One region of the Rhizobium sp. NXC14 genome, then DNA from elsewhere that is predicted to be linked to it. Evidence: predicted binding sites of a transcription regulator. Region 1 holds the regulator's gene; each other region holds the start of a gene.
The links. Region 1 encodes LexA, which represses DNA repair genes until DNA is damaged. Its sites were predicted from a motif close to TGTTCNNNNTGTGTTCNG; they were not measured.
Positions count from the first base shown of each region.

Region 2: a site for LexA is predicted at 2,026-2,043, ahead of NXC14_RS14925 (ribonuclease). Genes of this name have one in related genera too.
Region 3: a site for LexA is predicted at 2,043-2,060, ahead of recA (recombinase RecA). Genes of this name have one in related genera too.
Region 4: a site for LexA is predicted at 3,016-3,033, ahead of uvrA (excinuclease ABC subunit UvrA). Genes of this name have one in related genera too.

Region 1 is NZ_CP021030.1:2,092,468-2,097,439, forward strand. It holds gene NXC14_RS10325 (ComEC/Rec2 family competence protein) at 1-2,096, shown strand, start outside; gene lexA (transcriptional repressor LexA) at 2,077-2,793, opposite strand; gene NXC14_RS10335 (VOC family protein) at 2,992-3,888, shown strand; gene kdsA (3-deoxy-8-phosphooctulonate synthase) at 3,885-4,730, shown strand; gene eno (phosphopyruvate hydratase) at 4,872-4,972, shown strand, end outside.
Region 2 is NZ_CP021030.1:3,025,974-3,030,945, forward strand. It holds gene ettA (energy-dependent translational throttle protein EttA) at 1-1,172, opposite strand, end outside; gene NXC14_RS14925 (ribonuclease) at 1,270-2,010, opposite strand; gene NXC14_RS14930 (alpha/beta hydrolase) at 2,269-3,219, shown strand; gene NXC14_RS14935 (DMT family transporter) at 3,216-4,172, shown strand; gene NXC14_RS14940 (CaiB/BaiF CoA-transferase family protein) at 4,191-4,972, shown strand, end outside.
Region 3 is NZ_CP021030.1:2,440,670-2,445,641, reverse strand. It holds gene NXC14_RS12110 (pseudouridine-5'-phosphate glycosidase) at 1-911, opposite strand, end outside; gene NXC14_RS12105 (carbohydrate kinase family protein) at 1,001-1,945, opposite strand; gene recA (recombinase RecA) at 2,175-3,263, shown strand; gene alaS (alanine--tRNA ligase) at 3,418-4,972, shown strand, end outside.
Region 4 is NZ_CP021030.1:2,225,817-2,230,788, reverse strand. It holds gene gyrA (DNA gyrase subunit A) at 1-1,356, opposite strand, end outside; gene NXC14_RS10980 (MarC family protein) at 1,594-2,241, shown strand; gene NXC14_RS10975 (single-stranded DNA-binding protein) at 2,367-2,873, opposite strand; gene uvrA (excinuclease ABC subunit UvrA) at 3,156-4,972, shown strand, end outside.

The DNA.
Region 1 (4,972 bases):
GCCGGCCGGCCTTGCGCGCAAGTTTCATGGCGCTGGCACTTTTCGCGGGCGGCATGCTCTCGGCTCAGTTTGAGAGCTGGCGGGCTTCGACGGTGATCCTCGATTCATCCGTGACGACCGCGGTGACCGGCCGGGTCGAACGCCGGGAAGGCGACGGCCGCGGGCGCTGGCGCTACATTCTTGCCGTCACCGGCACCGAGGCTCCGGAGCTGAAACGGCCGCCGAGACGCATCACCGCGATCGTCCGGGGCGCCGATGCGCCTTTCGAGATCGGCGACATCATCACCGGCAAGGCACGGCTGACGCCGCCGGCGGGCCCCGCACTTCCCGCGCTCAACGACTTCTCCTTCGGTGCCTATTTCGACGGCATCGGCGCCAACGGTTTCTTCTATGGTGCGCCGGAGAAACTCGACTTGGAGGCAGGCCTGCAGGCGGCCAGCTGCACGTCGGAGGCTCTGCTCGAATGGCTCTACCGGCTGCGCAGCAGCATCGGCGACCGCATAAGATCGATCCTGCCCGGCGATACCGGCGCTTTTGCCGCTGCCCTGGTGACGGACGAACGGTGCGCCATATCGCACGCGACGACGGAGGCGCTGCGCCAGTCCGGCCTTGCCCATATCGTCGCGATCTCTGGCCTCAACATGGCGCTGTCGGCTGGCATCTTCTTCGTCGGCTTTCGGATGCTGCTCAGCCTCTTTCCCGGCGTCGCCCAAGCCTATCCGACAAAGAAGATCGCCGCTGCCGGCGCGCTCATCGCCGTCACCGCCTATTACCTGATCTCCGGTTTCGGGGTTTCGGCCGAGCGCGCCTTTATCATGATGGCCATCATGCTGATTGCCGTCTTCTTCGACCGGCCGTCGATCAGCCTGCGCAATGTCGTTCTCTCCGCGCTCATCATCATCGCCATTTCACCTTCGGAAGTATTGGGACCGAGCTTTCAGATGTCCTTTGCCGCCACATTGGCCTTGGTATCGGGCTATCAGTTGTGGAAGGACAGGCGTGTCCGCGAAAACGCTTTTCTGAAACTGCCGATCATGAGGCCGGTGGTTGCCGTCGCCGGTTTCTTCGGCGGCGTCTTCCTGACCTCGCTGATCGGCGGCTTTTCCACCGCATTGTTTTCGATTGAGCATTTTCATCGCCTGACGGCTTACGGCCTGCCGGCAAACCTTGCGACGATGCCGATTATCTCCTTCATCGTCATGCCGGCCGGATTGTTGGCGATGTTGCTCATGCTTTTCGGTTTGGACGCTCCGCTCTGGAAGGTCGTCGGATTCGGCCTCGATCTGGTGATTGCGGTTGCCAAGACGGTGTCCGGCTGGGGCGGTGATATCGGCATCGGCCGCTTGCCCGCCTGGTATTTCGCAGTGGCGGTGGCAGGCTTTCTGCTGCTGACGCTGCTGCGCACTCGGCTGCGCCACGTCGGCACCTCGATCATCGCCATCTCTACGCTCATCGTGCTGCTTCTGCCGGTTCCCCGGCCGCCGGATCTGCTGATTTCGGAGGATGGCAGTCTGGTTGCGGTCGTCGCGGCTGAGGCAATAGCTTCCAACCGTGAAAACCCGCCGGATTTCATATTCGACCAGTGGCAGAGAGCGCTGGTGCTGCCGACACATGATCCGCCGAAGATGCTGGATGGTCCGGCCATCCCGCCGGAAGGAGAAGGCCGCCGTGTCAGGCTTTCCCGCGATCAGCAGAACGAAGCGAGTGCGGCGATGCGGGCAGCCGCAGCAGGCGGTGAAGCAAACCGTTTTTCCTGCGTCAAGAAGGCTTGGTGCACATCAAGACTTGGCAATGGCCATATCGTCACCGTCATCGACAATGCCGCCTATCTCGGCCCGGCCTGCGATACGGCCGATATCGTCGTGACCTCGGTCCGTCTGCGTTTCAACAGCTGCCGTTCAGGTGGCACGCTTTTCACCGGCGAGACGCTGCGTAGGACCGGCTCGCTCGAATTGCGTTTCGCCGATGCCGGCCTGGAGGTCGCCACCGCATTCGATGCTTTGTCGCGACCATGGATGCGCCATCGCGCCTATGATTGGCGCAATGATCGTTTTACCGATTCCAGCCCATCCGGCGTCAGTGATAGCGACGGATGAGGCCGACGAGCTTGCCCTGCACCTTGACCCGGTCGGGCCCGAAGATGCGGGTCTCATAAGCCGGGTTGGCGGCCTCGAGCGCGATCGAGGCGCCCTTGCGGCGGAAACGCTTCAGCGTTGCTTCCTCGTCATCGACGAGGGCAACGACGATGTCGCCGGGACTGGCGGTACTGCCGTTGCGAATGATCACGGTGTCGCCGTCGAAGATGCCGGCGTCGATCATCGAATCGCCTTTGACCTCCAGCGCATAGTGCTCACCGGAGCCGAGCATATCTGAAGGAACGACGATATCGTGGGTGTTGTTCTGGATCGCCGAGATCGGAACGCCGGCGGCGATACGTCCCATGACCGGCACGGAGACGGAGTTGCCATTGTCGGCGACCGGCTTTGGCGCAGCGGGGGCGGCGACCGGCTGGGGCTTGCCGAGGCTGCCCTCGATGACGCTCGGCGAAAAACCGCGACGCTGAAGACTGGGGTTATAGGCCTCCGGAAGCTTGATCACCTCGAGCGCCCGGGCGCGGTTCGGTAGGCGGCGAATGAAGCCGCGTTCCTCAAGCGCCGTGATCAGGCGGTGAATGCCGGATTTCGAGGCGAGATCCAGGGCATCCTTCATTTCGTCGAAAGAGGGAGGAACGCCGGATTCCTTCATGCGCTCATGGATGAAAAGGAGAAGCTCCTGTTGTTTGCGCGTGAGCATCGACGTCAGACCCCGTGATTGAAACAAATCCAGAACGGACACTATATGTTCCATATGTGTTCCGCAAGTAGCTAAATTTCCGTAAAAGTTCACGTCAACTCGTGGAGATTTTTATTTTCATTTGCCGGATTGGCGCACATGTCTTGCATTGAGGGAGGTGCTGTCGCACATCTCTTGCCGGTTTCAGGAGGGATATTCATGAACGCGCATTCCGCCAGGTCGCACCCGCTGGATCATGTCGTGCTGCCCGTGGTCAATATCGATCTGGCGCGTGAGAGGCTTGGCAAGCTCGGTTTCACCGTCGCCGCCGATGCACGCCATCCCTTCGGAACGGAGAATGCCTGCGTCTTTTTCGCCGACAAGACCTATCTGGAGCCGCTTGGCGTGGCGAGTGTCGACGAGAGCGAGGCAGCGGCCCGCCAGGGCAACGTCTTCATCGCCCGCAATCGCGCCTTCCGTTTCCGCTGCGGCGAGGAGGGACTTTCTGCGCTGGCCTTCCTCAGCGAGGATGCCGACCTCGATCATAAGCGCTTCGTCAGCAACGGCGCGAGCGCCGGTGAGATGTTGCAGTTCAGCCGGCCGATGCGGATGCCGGACGGTTCGGAGAGCGTCGGCAGCTTTAAGCTGGCCTTTGCAGCTGATTTGCGCGCCCCCGATTTCTTTCTCTTTACTTGCCAGCGCATCAATTCGTTCCCTACAGATCGCGCCGCGCTGGAGACGCACGCCAATGGCGTGATCGGCATTGCCGAGATCGCACTTTGTGCACCGGACCCGGCGGCATTCGCCGCCTTCGTCGGGCTCGCGATTGGGCAGGCGGCGGTGGAGAAAACCGGTTTCGGCGTGAATATCGCGGCATCGAATGCAAAGATCAGCTTGATGACGCCGGAAGGGCTGGAGGCCTATTTCGAAACCGCTGTCTCATCAGCCGATCGCGGCCTGCGGGGGCGGGCAATCCTCTTCACCGTCATCGATCTTGCCGTGACAGAAGCGCATTTGGGTGCTAACGGGATCACATTCACACGCAAGAACAATCGCATTCTGGTGAAGCCCACGCCCGGGCAGGGTGCGCTCTTCGCCTTCGAGGAAACACGATGAGCACCGACACGAATTCCGAAGTCAGGATCGGCGAAGGCGAAGGCCAGGTGACTTTTTCCAATACTGGCCGCTTGTCGCTGATCGCCGGTCCATGCCAGATGGAGAGCCGGGATCACGCCTTCATGGTCGCCGGCACGCTGAAGGAGCTTTGCGGCAAGCTCGGCATTGGCCTCGTCTACAAGAGCTCCTTCGACAAGGCGAACCGTACCTCGCTCTCGGCTGAACGCGGCATCGGCCTGGAAAAGGGCATGGAGGTCTTTGCCGACCTCAAGAAGGAATTCGGCTTTCCCGTCATAACCGACGTCCATACGGCCGAGCAATGCGCCGAGGTGGCCAGGGTGGTCGATGTTCTGCAGATCCCGGCCTTCCTCTGCCGTCAGACCGACCTTCTGATCGCCGCCGCCAGAACCGGCCGCGCCGTCAATGTCAAGAAGGGCCAGTTCCTCGCCCCTTGGGATATGAAGAACGTTCTGAAGAAGCTCAACGCCAGCGGCAATCCGAATGTGCTCTTGTGCGAGCGCGGTGCCTCCTTCGGCTACAATACGCTGGTTTCCGACATGCGTTCGCTGCCGATCATGGCGGCGATGGGGGCTCCCGTCATTTTTGACGCCACCCATTCCGTGGCGCAGCCGGGCGGGCAGGGCGATTCCTCCGGCGGCCAGCGCGAGTTCGTGGAAACGCTGGCGCGCGCGGCAGTGGCGACGGGAATTGCCGGCGTCTTCGTCGAAACCCATCAGGATCCCGACAACGCACCGTCCGACGGGCCGAACATGGTCTATCTCAAGGACATGCCGCGACTGCTTGAGAAGTTGCTTGCCTTCGATGCGATCGCCAAGGCCTAACGTTCAACAGGCTGACATGATCGTGGTTTAGGCCACGATGCAATACCCCTTCGAAGGCGGGAAATTGCGCCATTGTAATTTGCACGCCTTCGATTATGACAGGCTTCGAACGACTTATCACCCACTGAGCAGGAAGAACCCATGACTGCAATCACCGATATCATCGCCCGCGAGATCCTCGATAGCCGTGGCAACCCCACCGTCGAAGTCGACGTCTATCTCGAAGACGGCAGCATGGGCCG
Region 2 (4,972 bases), 930 kb from region 1:
GCGTCGCGGCTCTGGTCGACATAACCGAGATGCACGGTCTCGCCAATGCGGATCGAGCCGCTATCCGGCTTTTCCTGGCCAGTGATCATCTTGAACAGGGTCGTCTTGCCGGCGCCGTTCGGGCCGATGATGCCGACGATTCCGCCCGGCGGCAGCTTGATCGACAGGTCTTTGATCAGCGTGCGACCCTCGAAGCCCTTGGTGATGCCTTCCAACTCGATGACCACCTGGCCGAGCCGTTCGCTGACCGGGATGATGATCTGCGCGTCGCCGGGACGCTGCTTCTCGGCCGCCTCCACCAACTGCTCGTAGGATTTGATACGCGCCTTCGACTTGGCCTGGCGAGCCTTCGGGCTGGAAGCAATCCATTCCTGCTCGCGGCTGATCGCCTTCTGGCGCGATGCCTCTTCGCGGTTTTCCTGCAGCATGCGCTTGGCCTTGGCCTGCAAATAGGCGGAGTAGTTGCCTTCGTAAGGGATGCCGCGGCCGCGATCGAGTTCGAGGATCCAGCCGGTGACGTTATCCAGGAAGTAGCGGTCGTGGGTGATCATCATCACGGCGCCGGGATAGTCGCGCAGATGCTTTTCGAGCCAGGCGATGGTTTCGGCGTCCAGATGGTTAGTCGGCTCGTCGAGCAGCAACAGATCCGGCTGCGAGAGCAGCAGGCGGCAGAGTGCGATGCGGCGGCGCTCACCACCGGACAGGCTGGTGACCTCGGCATCGCGCGGCGGGCAGCGCAGGGCTTCCATCGCCATCTCGACTTGGCTTTCCAGATCCCAGAGGTTCTGGCTGTCGATGATGTCCTGGAGCTTTGCCCCCTCTTCCGCTGTCTCGTCCGAGTAATTCATCATCAATTCGTTGTAACGATCGACGATCGCCGTCTTCGCGGCAACACCTTCCATGACGTTCTCGAAAACCGTCTTGGTGGGGTCGAGTTTCGGCTCCTGCTCGAGATAGCCGACTGTGGCACCCTCGGCGAGCCAGGCTTCGCCGGTATACTCCTTGTCCTGGCCGGCGATGATGCGCAGCACAGTGGATTTACCGGCGCCGTTCGGTCCGAGGATGCCGATCTTGGCATCCGGGTAGAAGGAAAGGTGGATGTTCTCCAGGATCTTCTTGTTGCCATAGGCCTTGTTGAGGCCGGACATATGATAGATGAATTGACGTGCCATGCTGCGCTGCTCCGGGCGGGAAACTTCGTTTCGTGCCGCTATGTAGGCGAAACAGCGCCTGTGAGCAACGCCGAAACCCGTTTACGCCGGATTCCGGTCAGAAGCCCGCCGCATCGACAACGCCCTCGTCACAGCCGAACGAGGTTTTTCCCGCCCCCTGGATCAGATCGGCAAGGCTTGCGCTTTTGGCCGATGCCGCTCCCGCATCCGCAGACAGTCCGATCGTCAACTCGCTGATCAGCCTGACACTGCCGGCTCGCCGGCAGCTCATCTTGACGCGCTCGCCCGCACCCGGCCCGAAGCTTTTGTCGAAAGCAGCCTTGATCGTCTCCGCCTTGACCGTCTTGCCGATATTGGCGGCAAATAGATCGCGCACGGCCGATGTGTTGAGCGCATCCACCAGATGGACGCCGACGCCGAAATAATCCTCCACGCTCATTTTCATGCAGGTGCCATGCTTTATCCATTCGTGCCGTTCGAGGCCGGACTGCGTGCCGGGCATCGCCTTTGCAAGCGACGCCTTCGCCTCGGCCGAAAGCGCGACATCAGGCAAAGTATCCCATTTGCCGTCCTTGTCGGCAGCCTTCTGATCGTCGCTGACGCCGCAATAATCCTGCCGCATCGGCCACAGGCCATGCAGGGAGAAATTCGTCGCGTCATGGCGCTCGCCGGTCTGGCTGGCGCATTCGGGCTTCTTCTGGTTCGTCTGGCAGAAGGCGGGCTGCCAGCTCGCAGCAAGAATGAAACGGGTACGGCCCTCGGCCTCCTGCGCCACGGCAGCGCCGGCAAGGATCATCGACACGGCGAATGTAAAGGTACGCAACTGCATGCTGCTCATTTCAACCCCCAAAAGAAGAACAATGCAGGAACAGATAAGCACAAAGCGTAAACGGCAGCAACCCTGAATCGCAACTATCCTGCAATTTGTTCTCGACTGCGTCGTCGGAAACAGTCGGCTGTTCCGGGAAGCTCCCTGTTCTTGAGTTACCGCACGGACGCTGTCGCACTTATGGTTGCAGAATATTCTGCTCAAATCGATTCCGCTTTAAGGAATTATGCAGTAGCGATCTGCTCTGCTGCGGCAGGGAGGATCCGGATGTTTTCTGATACGCAAAGGCTCGCCATAGGGGAAGCGTCTCTGGCCTATCACCATGCCGAAGCCGCCGCTCCGGCACGCGGCATCCTGTTGATATCGCACGGCCTGGCGGAGCACTCGAAGCGCTATGGCCGCTTTGCCGAGGCGATGGCGGGGCGCGGCTATCACGTCTATGCCCATGATCACCGTGGCCACGGCGAGACGACCGCGCCCGACGCGCCGATCGGCCGCTTCGCCCGCTGGAATGGTGTCGATCGGGTGATCGGCGACGTCATTGCCATGCGCGCCCATGCGGCCTCGCGCAATCCCGGCCTGAAGGTGATCCTATTTGGCCATTCGATGGGCGGCCTCATCGCGCTCAATGCCGCCGTCACCGCTCCGTCCGACTTCGATGCTGTCGCCGTCTGGAATTCGAATTTCGCAGTCGGCCTTGCCGGCCGAGCCGCCCAGGCGATCCTCCTTGCGGAACGTATGCTGAAGGGCTCCGACGTCCCGAGCGGCCTCTTGCCGAAGCTCACCTTCAAAGCTTGGGGAAAATCGATCCCGGACCGCCGCACCGAGTTCGACTGGCTGTCGCGCCACGCCGATGAAGTCGACAAATATATCGCCGATCCGCTCTGCGGCTTTGACGCATCAGTCTCGCTCTGGCTCGATCTCTTCGAGCTGACTTTTCGCGCGCCGCAGAAACTCCATCTGGATCGGCTGCCGCGTGATATGCCAATCCATCTCGTCGGCGGCGCCGATGATCCCGCGACGGAGAGTGGAAAAGCCGTGCGCTGGCTGTCAAACAATTTGAAAGCCAGAGGCTTCTCTCGTATCAGGACAGTGATATATCAGGGTATGCGGCATGAGACGCTGAACGAAATTGGCGCCGATGCGGCGATCGCAGCCTTCGCGGACTGGTGCGAAGAGGCACTCGCGACATCCAAAGCCAGAAAGAATCCGTCATGAGTAGCCCCTCCGCCCGCGCCGCTTCGTCCGCCTCCGAAGTGACGATAGGGCTGGCGCTGATGTTTCTGTCGGTGATGGTCTCGCCGCTCATCGATATCTTCGCCAAGCTTGCCGTCGTAACCGTCCCGTCAGCCGAGATCACCGCCGGCCGCTTCGTCGTGCAGGCGCTCTGCATGCTGCCGATCGTGCTATGGAGGCGCAGCTTTGCCGATTTCTCTTGGCGTCAGAGCCTGTTCCACGCCATCCGCGGCTTCATCATCACCGTCTCGATGATCTCTTTCGTCACCACGTTGAAATACATGGCGGTCGCCGACGCGATCGCGATCTTCTTCATCGAGCCGATCATCGTGACCATCTTCGGCGGCATTTTCCTCAAGGAGACGATCGGCTGGCGGCGTTACACCGCCTGCGGCGTCGGCTTCTTCGGGGCGATGCTGATCATTCAGCCGAGTTTCGAAGAGGTCGGCTACATCGCGCTCCTGCCCATCCTGACGGCGCTCTGCGTCGCGACCTTCGTGTTGATGACCCGCGTCCTCTCACACAGCGAGGACCCTTGGTCGATGCAGTTTCAGATGGGCATCTGGGGCTTGCTCTTCTGCACCCTCCTGCTTTTTATCGGTGAAGGAAGCGGCTCCGATCTCTTCGATCCCGTCATGCCCGTAGGCAGCGCCTGGTTCTATGTCGCCGGCGTCGGGGCTATGGCCGCCACAGCCGGAATCCTCGGCGTCTACGCCTATCGGGCAGCACCGGCGTCGACGCTGGCGCCGCTGCAATATTTCGAGATCGTCTCAGCTACGATCTTCGCCTGGCTTGTTTTCGGTGACTTTCCGAATGCCGTCAAATGGCTCGGCATCACGATCATCATGGCGTCGGGCTTCTACATCCTCTGGCGAGAGCGCCGCTTTGCTTCAAAGCCCTTATCCGATACATCTGAGGTGACGCTGGCGCCGTAGACACTGGACGGGAGGACCATGACCGAGACCGCGACGAAAAAGCCGCCGCTTACCGGTATCCGGGTGATTGAGCTTGCCCGCGTGCTGGCCGGCCCTTGGGCGGGCCAGATGCTCGCCGATCTCGGCGCCGACGTCATCAAAGTTGAAAATCCCGATGGCGGCGACGATACTCGCCAATGGGGGCCGCCCTTCGTCGAAGGTGCGGACGGCGAAAATCTCTCGGCCGCCTATTACCACGCCACCAATCGCGGCAAACGCTCCATCACCGTCGACCTCAAGAGCCCTGAGGGCCAGCAGCTCGTCCGTCGTCTCATAGCCACTGCCGACGTGGTAATCGAGAATTTCAAGGTCGACGGCCTCGTCAAATACGGGCTCGATTACGACAGCGTTCGCGAGGTGAACCCGAGGCTCGTTTATTGCTCGATCACAGGCTTCGGCCAGACCGGCCCCTATGCCGGCTTCGCCGGCTACGATTACATCGTTCAGGGCATGTCCGGCTTCATGTCGATAACCGGCGAGCCGGACGGCCAGCCGATGAAGGCGGGCGTGGCGATCGCCGACATCTTTACCGGCATCTATGCCGTCTCGGCGATCGAGGCCGCCCTGATCCATGCCTTGAAAACCGGCGAAGGCCAGTTGATAGACATGGCCCTGCTTGACGTGCAATCGGCCGTGCTCGCCAATCAGAACATGAATTACCTCGTCTCCGGCGCCGCACCGCCCCGCCTCGGCAACGCCCATCCGAACATCTCGCCCTATGAAGTCGTACCGACGGCCGACGGTTATCTCATCCTGGCCGT
Region 3 (4,972 bases), 350 kb from region 1:
ACGGCAATCTCTGCCGCAAGCCGCGCATTGTTTTCCACCAGCGCGATATTCGTCTTCAGGCTCTGCCCGTCCGTCAGGTCGAAAATGGTCGAGAGCAGATAGGGCGTCACCGCCTTGCCGGTGATTTCGTCGCGTTCGGCACTATCAAGCGCCCGCTCGATATAGATCTCCATCTCCTCACGCGCGATTTCGTCGGCTTCCGGCACCGGATTGGCGACGAGCATGCCACCGTCGATGCCGAGCTGTTCGCGCACCGTCTGGAAATTGGCGATGGCCGCCGGGCTGTTCAGCGAGAGCGGGCTGCGGATACCTGATGAACGCGACCAGAAGGCGGGGAATTCTTCGCTCTCATAGGTGACGACAGGTACGCCGCGGGTCTCCAGCACTTCAAGCGTCTTTGGAATGTCAAGGATCGCCTTGGCGCCGGCGCAGACGACGATAACGCCGGTGCGCGCCAATTCCTCAAGATCGGCTGATATATCGAAGCTTTCCTCAGCGCCGCGATGCACGCCGCCGATGCCGCCTGTGGCAAAGACACGAATGCCGGCGCGGGCCGCCGCGATCATCGTCGCAGCAACCGTCGTTGCGCCGGTGCGCCGTTCGGCGATCGCGAAGGCGAGATCGGCGCGTGACACCTTCATGACCTCCTTTGCCTTGGCAAGCTGCTCCAGTTGCGCAGCTTCAAGGCCGATATGAAGGGTGCCGTGGATGACCGCGATCGTCGCCGGCACCGCGCCCTGTTCGCGAATGATCGTCTCGACGCTGCGCGCCATTTCGATATTGCCGGGATAGGGCATGCCATGGGTGATGATGGTCGATTCCAGCGCCACCAGTGGTGCGCCGCGCTGCTTGGCGCTGGCGACCTCCTTCGAATAGGCGATCGGCAGAAGAGGGGAGATGGGCTTGGTCATGGTCTTGTCCTGTGATCGGCAGAGCATGATACCAAAAGCGTGGGCGGCTTTCGAAACGGCATCTTGCTCAACTCTTTAATTCAGCCGCTTCAATGCAGAATTCTGACCTTGGGAACAAGGGCAAGCGCCTCATTCAAGAGATTCGGAGTCAGATTTTCGTTGACGGCGTGCCGTGACTGCACCGTGAGCGCTGCCGCCGCCGCGCCGTAGCGAACGGCCTCCTCAAGCGGCAGGCCTGATATCAAGGCGGCGAGCGTGCCGGCGGCAAGGGAATCGCCGGCGCCGGTAACATCGGCGACGGTTTCGGCGATTGGCGGCTGCAGCGCCACGGCGCGGTCTTTGCAAATCGCAACGAGCTCGCGCCGTCCGCGGGTGACGACGGCGTTTCTGATGCCGATCTCATTCAGGAGCGGCGGCCAACCGCCCGAATCCTCCGGCTGCAAGCCGATAACGGCAGTGGCTTCGGCCTCGTTCAGGAACAGATAGTCGATATCCCTAATACAGGGTTTCAGCCGGACCACCTTGGCCGGCGAGATGGCGATGGCCGCAACGGGTTTGGCCAGGGAGTTCGCCTTGGCGACGATCGCCGCGATTGTCTCTTCCGGCAGATTGGCGTCGACGAGAATGAGATCATGCGTGGCGAAGGCCTCGCGCACCCAGCGGATGGACAGGCGCCGCGGCACGAAGAAACGGTAGAGATCCATATCGGCGAGGGCGATCACGAGGTCGCCGTTCTTCTCGATGATCGCCGTATAGCTCGGTGTCTTGCGGTCGAGGAAGACGAAAGGCCGGTCGTCGATTCCGGCGAAATCAGCAGCTTCGCCGACCAATTCGCCGAAGGGATCGCCGCCGCGCGGCGAGATCATCGTCACGTGAAAGCCCAATCTTGCAAGGTTACGCGCCGCATTGAAACCGCCGCCGCCCGGCTCCTCGAACCAGGTGCCGGGATTGCTGGCGCCTGGCGCCGTTTCGCCGGAGATGCGGCCACGCCTGTCGATATGGGCACCGCCGAGAACGAGAATCTTTTTCATCAACTTACCCGGGATCATAAAGTGCGAAGGGCGAATCGATGGTCATTGCCCGGCCGCGGCAAAGCTTGCGCAGAGGGTCTAAGCCGTTGCTTTGCATCGATAAAACAAATGTAGAACACGGACGGTTTTACCTTTTTCGTTCAAACGTTTGTGCGCCTATTGCGGGAATGGAACAAATAGGGTACAAACTCGACATTGCTTGAGCGGCTTCAATAACCTAAAGGTGGATCGGATGTCTCAGAATACATTGCGGCTGGTAGAGGACAAATCGGTGGACAAAAGCAAGGCGCTTGAAGCGGCACTCTCACAGATAGAGCGGTCGTTCGGCAAGGGCTCGATCATGAAACTCGGCTCCAATGAGAACGTCGTCGAGATCGAGACGGTTTCGACGGGCTCGCTTGGTCTCGATATCGCGCTTGGAATTGGCGGCTTGCCGAAGGGCCGCATCATTGAAATCTATGGGCCGGAAAGCTCGGGCAAAACAACGCTTGCGCTGCAGACCATTGCGGAATCGCAGAAGAAGGGCGGCATCTGCGCCTTCGTCGATGCCGAACACGCGCTCGATCCAGTCTATGCCCGTAAGCTTGGCGTCGATCTGCAGAATCTGCTGATCTCTCAGCCAGATACCGGAGAGCAGGCGCTCGAAATCACCGACACGCTGGTGCGCTCCGGCGCCGTCGACGTTCTCGTCGTCGACTCGGTCGCCGCGCTGACGCCACGCGCCGAAATCGAAGGCGAGATGGGCGACAGCCTGCCGGGCATGCAGGCCCGCCTGATGAGCCAGGCGCTGCGCAAGCTGACCGCGTCGATCTCCAAGTCGAACTGCATGGTGATCTTCATCAACCAGATTCGCATGAAGATCGGCGTCATGTTCGGTTCTCCGGAAACGACGACCGGCGGCAATGCGCTGAAATTCTATGCCTCCGTGCGCCTCGACATTCGCCGCATCGGCTCGGTCAAGGAGCGCGAAGAGGTGGTCGGCAACCAGACCCGCGTCAAGGTAGTCAAGAACAAGATGGCGCCTCCTTTCAAGCAGGTCGAGTTCGACATCATGTATGGCGAAGGCGTGTCGAAGACGGGCGAACTCGTCGATCTCGGCGTCAAGGCCGGTATCGTTGAGAAGTCGGGCGCCTGGTTCTCCTATAACAGCCAGCGTCTCGGCCAGGGTCGCGAAAACGCCAAGACCTTCCTGCGTGACAATCCGGATCTCGCCCGCGAGATCGAGCTGGCGCTGCGCCAGAATGCCGGCCTAATCGCCGATCGTTTCCTGCAGAATGGTGGTCCGGATGCCGATGACGGCGATGCTGCCGCGGAAATGTAATTTTCGCGCTTGAACTGATTTGAAATCTCAGCCGGCCGCATTCCCTCATCAGAATGCGGCCGGTTTTGTTTGTCGGCTGGACAGTGGCGGAGGCGAACGTTAAAAGCCGATGGATTTGAATTTATCTGCCTACGGCAGCATTGAAGGGCATAGAATGAGCGGCGTAAACGACATCCGGTCGACCTTCCTCGACTATTTCAAGAAGAACGGCCACGAGATCGTTCCGTCCAGTCCGCTCGTGCCGCGCAACGACCCGACGCTGATGTTCACCAATGCCGGCATGGTGCAGTTCAAGAACGTCTTCACCGGCTTGGAAAAACGTCCTTATGCAACCGCGACAACCTCGCAGAAATGCGTGCGCGCCGGCGGCAAGCATAACGACCTCGACAATGTCGGCTATACCGCGCGTCACCTGACCTTCTTCGAGATGCTCGGCAATTTCTCCTTCGGCGACTATTTCAAGGAGAATGCGATCGAGCTGGCCTGGAAGCTCGTGACCGAAGGCTTTGACCTGCCGAAACATCGCCTGCTGGTGACCGTCTATTCCGAAGACGAGGAAGCAGCGGCTTTGTGGAAGAAGATCGCCGGTTTCTCCGACGACAAGATCATCCGCATCCCGACCTCCGACAATTTCTGGCAGATGGGCGATACCGGACCCTGCGGACCCTGCTCGGAAATCTTCATCGACCAGGGCGAGAATGTCTGGGGCGGCCCTCCCGGTTCGCCTGAGGAAGACGGCGACCGGTTCCTGGAATTTTGGAACCTGGTTTTCATGCAGTTCGAGCAGACCGAGCCGGGGGTTCGCAATCCGCTGCCGCGTCCGTCGATCGACACCGGCATGGGTCTGGAACGCATGGCCTGCATCCTTCAGGGCGTTCAGAGCGTTTTCGATACCGATCTTTTCCGCACGCTGACCGGCACCATCGAGGATACGATAGGAGTCAAGGCGGAAGGCAGCGCCAGCCACCGCGTCATCGCCGACCATCTGCGTTCCTCGGCCTTCCTGATTGCCGATGGCGTGCTGCCGTCGAATGAGGGCCGCGGCTATGTGCTGCGCCGTATCATGCGTCGCGCCATGCGGCACGCCCAGCTTCTCGGCGCCAAGGAGCCACTGATGTACAAGCTGCTGCCGACGCTGGTGCAGGAGATGGGCCGCGCCTATCCGGAGCTCGTGCGGGCCGAGGCGCTGATCTCGGAGACGCTGAAGCTCGAAGAAGGTCGCTTCCGCAAGACGCTGGAGCGCGGCCTGTCGCTGCTGTCGGATGCGACCGCTGATCTCGGCAAGGGCGACATGCTGGATGGCGAGACCGCCTTCAAGCTTTACGACACCTACGGCTTCCCGCTCGACCTGACGCAAGACGCCCTGCGCGCTCGCGAGATCGGCGTCGACATAGCTGGTTTCACCGATGCCATGGAGCGCCAGAAGGCCGAAGCCCGGTCGCACTGGGCCGGCTCCGGTGAGAAGGCAACCGAAACCGTCTGGTTCGAGCTTAGGGAAAAGCATGGCGCAACCGAGTTCCTCGGTTACGACACAGAGAGCGCTGAAGGCGTGGTGCAAGCGATCGTCAAAGACAACGCCGTGGCCGACGAAGCCAAGGCCGGCGACAAGGTGCAGATCGTCGTCAACCAGACGCCTTTCTATGGAGAATCCGGGGGTCAGATGGGCGATACCGGCGTCATCTCCTCTGACCACGGCAAGATCGAGATAT
Region 4 (4,972 bases), 130 kb from region 1:
CTCTTCGGAGAGGTTGTAGGTCAGGTCGTCGTTGATGCGGTGGCGTGGATCGTCGATCAGACGGATCAGGCTTTCGACATCTTCGGCCGGCCAGCGGCGCGTCATCAGCTCTTCGCGGGCCGACTGCGGATCAGGCGCCTGGCGGATGACACGGATGACTTCGTCGATATTGGCGACGGCGATCGCGAGACCAACCAAGACGTGGGCGCGCTCGCGCGCCTTGCGCAGCAGGAACTTGGTTCTCCGGCTAACGACTTCTTCGCGGAAAGAGACGAAGGCGCGCAGCATGTCGAGCAGCGTCAGCTGCTCCGGCTTGCCGCCGTTCAGCGCCACCATGTTGCAGCCGAAGGAGGTCTGCAAAGGTGTGTAGCGGTAGAGCTGGTTAAGGATGACCTCGGCATTGGCGTCGCGTTTCAATTCGATGACCACGCGATAGCCCTGGCGATCGGATTCGTCGCGCAGATCGGAGATGCCCTCGATGCGCTTTTCGCGCACGAGCTCGGCCATCTTCTCGATCATCGTCGCCTTGTTCACCTGGTATGGAATTTCGGTGATGATGATCTGCTCGCGGTCGCCGCGCATCGGCTCGATGGTGGCAACGCCGCGCATGATGACGGAACCGCGTCCGGTCTCGTAAGCCGAGCGGATGCCGGCGCGGCCGAGGATCTTGGCGCCCGTCGGGAAGTCGGGGCCGGGAATGATCTGCATCAGTTCCGGCAGCTCGATCGCCGGATCGTTGATCAGCGCAATGCAGCCGTCGATGACTTCGGAGAGGTTGTGCGGCGGGATGTTGGTCGCCATGCCCACCGCGATGCCGCCGGCGCCGTTGACGAGCAGGTTCGGGAACTTGGCGGGAACGACGACCGGCTCGGAGAGCGTGCCGTCATAGTTGTCGCGGAAGTCGACGGTTTCCTTGTCGAGATCGTCGAGCAGCGAATGGGCAGCCTTCTCCAGGCGGCACTCGGTGTATCGTTCGGCCGCCGGCGGATCGCCGTCGACCGAGCCGAAATTGCCCTGACCGTCGATCAGCGGCAGGCGCAGCGACCAGGGCTGCGCCATGCGGGCAAGCGCGTCGTAAATAGCGGCGTTGCCGTGCGGATGGTATTTACCCATCACGTCGCCCGTAACGCGGGCGCATTTGACGTATTTCTTGTTCCAGTCGATGCCGAGCTCGGACATGCCGTAGAGGATGCGCCGGTGCACGGGCTTCAGGCCGTCGCGCACGTCGGGCAACGCGCGGCTGACGATGACGCTCATGGCGTAATCGAGATACGACCGCTGCATTTCCTCCATGATGGAGATGGGCTCGATGCCTGGCGGGAGCTTCCCGCCGCCGGGGGGTGTTTGCTCAGTCAAAACAGATCACGATCTCTTCTAGAATCACTTGAAGATTTATAGCGGAAAGCCTGTTCCCGCGCCATTTTCTGAGCGCGTTTTGAACAGGCTTTTGCGGCCGAAAAAGGGTAAAGCGCCGGACTTGTGCGGCCGGACCGGACAAATCGGCCGCGGGCCGCCGCAGCATATTTGCCAAATCGAAATCCCCGCTTCACAATCGCAGAAAACCACGCACCCATATGGGCTTCCGGAGAGACGATGGCAAGCGCCGACCAGTTGATCAACGCCTTTACCACGCTCATCGTCACCATCGACCCGCCGGGGCTCGCACCGCTCTTCCTGGGGCTGACAATCGGCATGAGCCGCGCCGAGCGCCGGCAGGTGGCGCTGCGCGGCTCGACCATTGCCTTTATCATCCTTGCCGTCTTCGCCCTGTTTGGCGCAGGCGTGCTCGGCGTGCTCGGGATCTCAATCGGCGCCTTCCGCCTCGCCGGCGGGCTCCTGCTCTTCTGGATCGCCTTCGAGATGGTGTTCGAGAAGCGGCAGGACCGCAAGGAGAAGACGACCGAGGTGGCGATCACCAGGGATCATATCGAGAATATCGCCGTCTTTCCCCTCGCCCTGCCGCTGATCGCCGGCCCCGGTGCGATCTCGGCGACCATTCTGCTTTCCGGCACACTGGCGACTTCGGTCGAAAAAGCCCAACTGATCGGCGTCATCGCCGCCATTCTGCTGCTGACCTTCCTCATGCTGCTGATTGCTGAAAGGCTCGACCGCTTTCTCGGCGTCACCGGTCGGGCGATCCTCACCCGCCTGCTCGGCGTCATCCTCGCAGCCCTTGCGGTGCAGTTCGTCGTCGACGGCGCGAAAGCCGCGCTCAATCTCATCAGCGCGACTCCGCATTGAAATGGCAGCACATGTTCGGGGTGACCCGACGAGATCAACTGCCGTGACATCAAAGAAAAAGAGCATGACGCCGGCCCGGACATCATGCTCTCGGATGCTCTCACAAAGCTAGAACAGGCGGCCGATCAAAACGGGATGTCGTCGTCGAGATCGCGCGAGAAATTGCCGCCACCACCGCCGCGGCTCGGCGAGGAGGATGACGGGGCGCCGTAGTCGTCGCCATAATCATTGTTGCTGCTGCCGCGGCCGCCAAAGCCGGAGCTCGCGCCGCCGCCATCGCCGCGGCCGTCGAGCATCGTCAGCGTCGAGTTGAAGCCCTGCAGCACGACCTCAGTCGAGTAGCGGTCCTGGCCCTGCTGGTCCTGCCACTTGCGGGTCTGCAGCTGGCCCTCGACATAGAGCTTGGCGCCTTTCTTCACATATTGCTCGACGACTTTGCAGAGGCCTTCGTTGAAGACGACCACAGTGTGCCATTCGGTCTTTTCGCGGCGCTCGCCCGAATTGCGGTCGCGCCAGGTTTCCGAGGTGGCGATACGGAGGTTGGCGATCGGCCGGCCATCCTGAGTGCGGCGGATTTCGGGGTCTGCACCCACGTTTCCAACCAGAATTACCTTGTTCACGCTACCAGCCATGCTTCTCACCCTGCCTGCCGCCCTGCCCGGCGGCGTTAATCGATCAGCGCACCTTAAACCATAGCGAACCGCAGATGCGCGCGAACGGTGTTTAATCCACAGTTTATCCCATCAGAAAGCCGCATGCATTCATCAGGAATTTTGTTCTTTATTTGTTCTAGTTTATCCGTATGATCCTGTCAACAGAATCGAAAACCTTGAGTCATCCAGGATATTCAGCCTCGACTCGCCCGCCGGCATCACTAAATAAGGGCTGTTATCCAGAAAACCAAAGCAGAGACGATGAGCGAACTGAAGACGATCTCCATCCGCGGCGCGCGCGAGCACAATCTGAAGAGTATCGATCTCGATCTGCCGCGCAACAAGCTGATCGTCATGACCGGTCTTTCAGGCTCGGGCAAATCCTCGCTCGCCTTCGACACGATCTATGCCGAGGGCCAGCGGCGCTATGTCGAGAGTCTGTCGGCCTATGCCCGGCAATTCCTCGAAATGATGCAGAAGCCCGATGTCGACCAGATCGACGGGCTGTCGCCTGCCATTTCGATCGAGCAGAAGACCACCTCGCGCAACCCGCGCTCGACGGTCGGCACCGTCACCGAGATCTACGACTACATGCGCCTGCTCTTTGCCCGCGTTGGCGTTCCCTATTCGCCGGCGACCGGCCTGCCGATCGAGAGCCAGACCGTCAGCCAGATGGTCGACCGCATCGTGGCTTTCGGCGAGGGCACGCGTCTTTACATTCTCGCGCCGCTCGTGCGCGGCCGCAAGGGCGAATACAAGAAGGAACTGGCGGAGCTGATGAAGAAGGGCTTCCAGCGCGTCAAGGTTGACGGCCAGTTTTACGAGATCGCCGAGGCGCCTGTTCTCGACAAGAAATACAAGCACGACATCGACGTGGTGGTCGATCGTATCGTCGTGCGCCCGGATGTGTCGGCACGTCTCGCCGACAGCCTTGAAACCTGCCTGAAACTCGCCGACGGGCTGGCGATCGCCGAATTCGCCGACAAGCCGCTGCCGCCGGAGGAGACCTCGGCCGGCGGTTCGGCCAACAAGTCGCTGAACGAGACGCATGAGCGCGTGCTGTTTTCGGAAAAATTCGCCTGCCCGGTCTCGGGCTTCACCATCCCGGAAATCGAACCCAGGCTCTTCTCCTTCAACAACCCCTTCGGCGCCTGCCCGACCTGCGACGGCCTCGGCGCCCAGCAGAAGATCGACCCCGACCTGATCGTACCCGAACCGGAGCGGACGCTGCGCGACGGGGCGATCGCGCCCTGGGCCAAATCGACTTCGCCTTACTACAATCAGACGCTGGAAGCGCTCGGCAAACATTACGGCTTCAAGCTCGGCACCCGCTGGAACGACCTGTCCGACGAGGCCAAGGACGTCATCCTCAACGGCACCGACGACAAGATCGAGTTCCACTACGCCGACGGCGCCCGCTCCTATACGACGCACAAAAATTTCGAGGGCATCATCACCAATCTCGAGCGGCGCTGGAAGGAAACCGATTCCGCCTGGGCGCGCGAGGATATCGAGCGCTTCATGTCGGCCGCCCCCTGCCCGGCCTGCAATGGCTATCGGCTGAAGCCGGAAGCGCTGGCGGTGAAGATCAATAAGCTGCATATCGGCGAAGTGACCGAAATGTCGATCCGCATCGCGCGCGACTGGTTCGAGGCGCTGCCGGCGACATTCAATGCCAAGCAGAACGAGATTGCCGTCCGGATCCTCAAGGAAATCCGCGACCGCCTGCGCTTTTTGAACGATGTAGGCCTGGAATATCTAAGCCTGTCACGCAATTCCGGCACGCTGTCGGGCGGCGAGAGCCAGCGCATTCGCCTCGCCTCGCAGATCGGCTCGGGCCTGACGGGCGTGCTCTACGTACTTGATGAACCATCCATCGGACTGCATCAGCGCGACAACGCCCGGCTGCTGGATACGCTGAAGCACCTGCGCGATATCGGCAACACCGTCATCGTCGTCGAGCATGACGAGGATGCGATCCTCACGGCCGACGACGTGGTCGACATCGGTCCGGCCGCCGGCATACATGGCGGCCAGGTCATCGCCCATGGCACGCCGCAGGATATCATGGACAATCC